Regions from separate parts of the Alteromonas sp. S005 genome, predicted to be linked through region 2. Evidence: predicted binding sites of a transcription regulator. Region 2 holds the regulator's gene; the other holds the start of a gene.
The links. The regulator FNR, encoded in region 2, switches genes on or off when oxygen is low (the NO sensors DNR and NnrR bind a similar motif). The targets are predictions, from matches to a motif close to TTGATCTAGATCAA.
Positions count from the first base shown of each region.

Region 1: a site for FNR is predicted at 1,166-1,179, ahead of V7R55_RS13055 (OmpW family outer membrane protein). Genes of this name have one in related genera too.

Region 1 is NZ_JAZETN010000010.1:150,700-153,864, forward strand. It holds gene V7R55_RS13045 (Sua5/YciO/YrdC/YwlC family protein) at 1-149, shown strand, start outside; gene hemF (oxygen-dependent coproporphyrinogen oxidase) at 146-1,078, shown strand; gene V7R55_RS13055 (OmpW family outer membrane protein) at 1,293-1,967, shown strand; gene V7R55_RS13060 (group II truncated hemoglobin) at 2,085-2,516, opposite strand; gene aroE (shikimate dehydrogenase) at 2,515-3,165, shown strand, end outside.
Region 2 is NZ_JAZETN010000017.1:97,689-100,853, reverse strand. It holds gene V7R55_RS16955 (heavy metal translocating P-type ATPase) at 1-318, shown strand, start outside; gene ccoS (cbb3-type cytochrome oxidase assembly protein CcoS) at 320-550, shown strand; gene V7R55_RS16945 (sulfite exporter TauE/SafE family protein) at 537-1,196, shown strand; gene fnr (fumarate/nitrate reduction transcriptional regulator Fnr) at 1,242-1,982, shown strand; gene uspE (universal stress protein UspE) at 2,276-3,165, shown strand, end outside.

The DNA of each region.
Region 1 (3,165 bases), on a different contig from region 2:
ATTTAACCGGCCAACCGCCAGCCACGACTACTGAAGAAGCAAAAGCCGTATTCGCTGATTCCGTTTTCTATGTTGACGGCGCAGTAGGTGGTGCAACTAAACCCAGTACCATTCGCGATGGTGACACAGCAGAGGTAATAAGAGCATGACATCAGCAGAATTACTGGACGGTAAAAACGCCGCTGAAGTAATCGAACAAGTAAAAAACTATCTTCTAGGGCTGCAAGACACAATCTGTCAAACCCTTGAACTTGCCGACGGCAAAGGTCAGTTTGTTGAGGACAGCTGGCAGCGTGAAGAAGGCGGTGGTGGTCGCTCTCGCGTATTAAAAAACGGTACGGTGATTGAACAAGGCGGCGTTAACTTTTCTCATGTGTTTGGCAGTCAAATGCCTGCATCAGCAACGGCAAATCGTCCAGAACTTGCAGGAAGAAACTTTCAAGCAATGGGCGTATCACTCGTTATTCACCCACATAACCCGTATATCCCGACGTCACACGCTAATGTTCGCTTTTTTATTGCGGAAAAAGAAGGTGAAGCACCTATATGGTGGTTTGGTGGTGGTTTTGATTTAACGCCGTTTTATCCGTTCAAAGATGACGTTGTACATTGGCATGATACCGCAAAGAAATTATGTAAGCCCTTTGGCGATGATGTGTACCCTAAGTATAAAAAGTGGTGTGACGACTACTTTTATTTAAAACATCGCAATGAAACTCGCGGCGTGGGTGGGTTATTCTTCGACGACCTTAATGAGTGGGGCTTTGAACAGTCATTTGCGTTTATGCAGGCAGTAGGTAACGGCTTTATTGATGCTTACGTTCCTATTGTTGAACGCCGTAAGCAAACCGACTTTGGTGAAAGAGAGCGAGACTTTCAGCTATATCGTCGAGGTCGTTATGTCGAATTTAATCTAGTGTTCGACCGCGGCACCCTGTTTGGGTTACAAACCGGTGGGCGCACTGAGTCTATTTTAATGTCGATGCCGCCATTAGCCCGCTGGGAGTATTGTTATACGCCAGCACCGGGTAGTGCAGAAGCTAAGTTAATTGACTGGTTAAAACCTAGTGACTGGTAAATTAACTTCAGTAAGGTCACTTTTACTGTTTTAACTAAGACCATCAATAACAAAAAAACGCCGTGTGAAATGATCACACGGCGTTTTTTGATCTGCATCAAGTACGAATATCATCTTTGTTTCAGTGAGTTATCAAGCTTGCGCTGGATCAATGTTTCTCTTAACCAAGGGCGTAAAGTGGCGACATCTTAGTTAAACACAAAAGAGACACATCATGCGCAAACACACTTTATCTGCACTTTGTCTTACACTTGCTGCACTTTCACCTTTAGCTGGCGCTCATCAACAGGGCGATTGGATTGTCCGTGGCGGTCTGACTACCGTTGCTCCTGACGAATCTACTTCTAACATCGTCGCTGGTGGCAATGATCTCGGTGTTGCCCTCAATATTGATAACGATACCCAGCTAGGTTTGAACGTTGCATACTTTATTACTGATAATATTAATATCGAACTGCTTGCAGCAACGCCCTTCAAGCACGACGTGAACTTTTCCGTTGCAGACCCTCTAGGTACAGGAAATCAGCTTGGAGAAGTGACGCACCTTCCTCCTACATTAACCGCGAACTATTACTTCAATGACGCAAGTTCTGCATTTCAGCCGTACATTGGTGCGGGTATCAACTACACCTTTATTTTTGATGAGAAGTTTACGGGAGCAAATGAAACTGCGGGTTTAAGCGACCTATCGCTTGATAACTCATTTGGTGTATCGGCTCAGGTTGGTATGGACTACCAAATAGATACCAAGTGGCATGTAAATGCTTCGGTTCGATTTATTGATATTGATACTGAAGCTACATTTAAAGTTGGTGAGGCTGATGGAGCGGTTAGCGATATTGAAATAGACCCTTGGGTGTACACGATATCGGTAGGTTATACCTTTTAAGGCCCAAAACTCAACAATTGATGCTTTCATAATTGCACTACTTTAATACGCCAACAAGAGCGTAGACAGTAGCAGGGGACTTGCGCGTTAAAAGGTTAACCCTTTCAACGCGTTTTTTTATTTTGTATTCACCATATGATTGGCAAGCTGATCGAGTGCGTCTATTAACTGTTGAGCTAAAGCGATATCTTCTACCGTTGTAAACATGGCTTTGCGCATACAATACATCCACTGGGCCTTTAACTCTGGTGTTACGGTATAAGGAAGATGGCGAGCACGCAGACGCGGGTGTCCGAATTGCTGCTGATAATCATCGGGACCACCCAGCCATAAGCTTAAATATAAAAAGAATACATGGCGAATTCTATCTAATGGCTGAGGGTGAATAGCAAGCAGTTCATTGGCTAATGGGTCGGTCTCCATAATGTCGTAAAACGTATTTGCTAATTCCCGTACTTTCTCCTCTCCACCTATACGCACATATGGTGTACTCTGCGAGGCACGACTATCGCTTTTCTTCTTTATATTAAATAAGTCTCGTATTCCCATGAAAAAATTCGCTGTATTCGGAAATCCTATTGCACAGAGTTTATCACCAACTATTCATCAAATGTTTGCAGATCAGGTTGGAGAAAATATTTCTTATGAAAAGATACTTGCGCCTGAAGATGGTTTTGTTGAAGCTGCCAAAGCGTTCTTAGCGCAGAAAGGTGCTGTAGGCTGCAATGTCACCATGCCTTTTAAGCTAGATGCATTCAACCTGGCAAAGGTAGATGACCAAGCGGCTAAAGATGCACAAGCTGTTAATACACTGATGAATAGTGGCAATGGCGATGTGCTTGGATACAACACAGATGGTGTTGGGCTGGTAAATGATTTACTCAATAATCGAGTGGAAATTAAGGGCAAACGTGTATTGCTTATTGGTGCCGGTGGCGCAGCCCGTGGCGTCATTTCGCCGTTATTAAAAGCCGGAGCCGCTTCCTTAACCATTGCAAATAGAACCAAAGCAAAAGCTGATGAAGTGGCAAATGCCGCGTCAAACCCTAAAGTACAGGTGGTAGCACTTGAAGATATCGCATCTGTCGCACCTCATATTGTTATCAATTCAACAGCCGCCAGTTTAAGTAATGATTTGCCGTGTAGTTTGACTGATGGTGTTTTACAACACTGTGAAGTGGTGTACGACATGGTATAT
Region 2 (3,165 bases):
GGTGATGGTATAAATGACGCGCCTGTTCTTGCCAGCGCTGATGTGGCGATTGCAGTGGGTAATGCCACAGACGTGGCTAAAACTGCCGCCGACGTTATACTGCTTGGCTATCAGCTGCTTTCTGTACCAGAACTTATTCGCACATCTCATCAGGTGAAGCAAAAAATAAGACAAAATATTGGGTGGTCAGTGGGTTATAATATCTTGATTCTGCCTTTCGCCGTGTCAGGTCTTCTTTCGCCTTGGATGGCGGTTGTTGGTATGTCATTAAGCAGCATCATAGTAGTTTCAAACTCTACGCGACTTTTAGGCAAATAGTATGAGCATTATTTACGTATTAATTCCAATCGCCATAATCATAGTAGCTGTAGCTATTGTGATATTCTTCTGGGCGGTGAAAACCAATCAGTTTGAAGATTTAGATCGCCAAGGTTATAGCATACTGTTTGACGATGATCTGCCGCCAGAAGAAAAAAAGCTAGCTGAGCAACGCAAGCAACTTCAAGACAGTAAAGTAGACAAAAGCCAAGCGCCACATGGAAGGGATTAACTACTTCTCTGCCTTTCTTATCGGCTTAGCCGGCGGAGTTCACTGTGTGGGAATGTGCGGTGGAATTGTTGCTGCGCTAAGGATGGTATCCCCTAAAGGCGCTTCAGCACTACCTTATACCCTTGCCTATAACATCGGACGTATAGTGAGCTACACCATCGCCGGAGCAATAACCGCGGCACTTGGAAAAATTGCAGCAGACTATATACCGCTTGCCAACTATGCCCTTTCCCTACTTAGCGGAATCATGTTGCTTCTACTGGCGTGTTATTTGGGTAAGTGGTGGACAGGTTTAACGGTGCTAGAAAATGCGGGTAAAGGCCTATTTTCCAAAGTCCAGCCGCTTTCAAAACGCTTTTTGCCATTTAAGACCCCTTTAAGTGCGTTGCCTTATGGTTTTATTTGGGGTTGGCTTCCTTGCGGTTTGGTGTATTCCACGCTTACCTGGTCTCTCGCGGCGGGTAATGCGCTAGAAGGCGCTGCTATTATGTTCTTCTTCGGTTTGGGTACATTACCCACCTTGCTCGCCGCAAGCGCTGGTAGCCAATATATTGTTCGAAGTTTTCAAAACAATAACGTGAGACAAGTCATTGCAGTAATAATGGCCATATATGCGGCTTATCTTATTCATGGCGCAATCGTTTAAAAATATGTGTATTATGAGCGAGTATTCTTTAAGAGAGCATGCATTATGAGCAAAGGAAGCCAATTTTCTATACACTGTCAAAACTGTAGCTTCAGTCACTTGTGCTTACCCGTGGCGCTGAACAAAACAGAAATCGAGTCTCTTGACGATATCATTGAGCGCAAGAAACCGCTTCATAAAGGTGATACGCTCATTCAAACTGGCGATAAATTTCGTTCTCTTTTTGCAGTAAGAACGGGGTCTTTTAAGTCGTTTGTAACTAATCAAGAAGGTGAAGAACAGATTACCGGCTTCCACTTTCCTGGTGACATTATCGGTTTCGATGCATTAAGAGAGAACAAACACCAAAGCTATACCTCTGCGTTAGAAACTGCCATGGTGTGTGAACTGCCATATGAAACCCTTGATGAAATGTCGGTTCAATTTCCTAAGCTACGCCATCAAATCATGAGCTTTATGAGCGCGGAGATAAAACAAGATCACGACATGATCATGCTATTAAATAAGCGAACTGCTGAAGAGCGTTTGCTATATTTTATATCGCATCTTTCACAGCGCTTCGAAGAGCGTGGCTTCTCACACAGAGAGTTTCACCTTACAATGACTCGTAACGAAATCGGCAACTACTTAGGCTTAACGATAGAAACCATTAGCCGTTTACTGAGCCGTTTTCAGAAGGAAAACATTATCAAGGTTGACGGTAAATTGATCTCTATTTTGGATTTTGATCGGTTGAACACCAAACTTGAAGCGCTAAATGGTCCTAGCGTAGTCTGTAACAGTTAATTTATTCTTTTTTTTTACCTTAAGCGCGCTACATGCGCGCTTTTTAGTTTTAATCTTTAAAATTTCACTGTATTCCCTCATTGAGTTACGCGATACCAATTCGTTTTGCGTAAAAGCCCCCGTAGTATTCAATGTAGCCTTTTTGTTTATCAACGAATTGTTTACGCCTTGATCCAAAACAACTCACTTTTTTCCAAATGTCGTTTATAGTTAATGTAAATAGTTTATATGAACTGTTTTAAAACAATTTCGATGTCGACAGCCATACAAAGCTTTGTAGTTGAGGAGACGTTATGATTGAATGTAAACGAATTCTTGCCGTGATAGACGCGGAACGCGATAATCAGCCCGCGCTAAGCCGTGCCTATGAACTTGCTTCAAAAACAGGCGCCACGGTTACCGCTATGATGGTGGTATATGATTTGTCTTATGACATGACAACCATGCTGAGCCCTGATGAACGCGAATCTATGCGAGATGCCGTTACAAAAGAGCACGCCAAATGGCTATCTGCTCAGCTAAAAGAGCAAGGCTTCTCAGAGACCGATATTGTGGTTGAATGGAACAACCGTGCTTATGAATCCATTATCTATTTCGCCCTTAACAACCAAATCGACTTAGTGGTAAAAGCCACTAAAAAACATGACGATCTCGCCTCTGTGATCTTTACCCCTACAGACTGGCATTTAATGCGAAAATGCCCTCGCCCCGTTCTACTCGTAAAAGAACATGATTGGCCAGAAGGCGGTGAAATTATTGCCGCGGTAAATGTAGGGACTGAAGATGATGAACACGCTGCACTGAACGACAAGCTTACGATAATCGCTAACGACTACGCTTCTTTACTCAAAGGTAAGGTTAATTTAGTAAACAGCTACCCTTCAACTCCCCTAAACATTGCCATTGAAGTCCCAGAGTTTGACCCTGACACGTATCACGATGCGGTAAAAAACCATCATGCTAAAGAAATGCGCAGTCACGCACTGAAGTACGGTATTCCTGAAGATAAGTGTGTGGTGAAGGAAGGCTTACCTGAAAAAGTCATTCCGCAGGTCGCAGAAAAGTTAGATGCAGAGCTTGTAGTTATTGGCACCGTTGGCCGTGTGGGTATTTCGGCAGCGCTTATTGGCAATACTGCAGAACACGTTATCGACGAACTAAATTGTGACGTGCTTGCTATCAA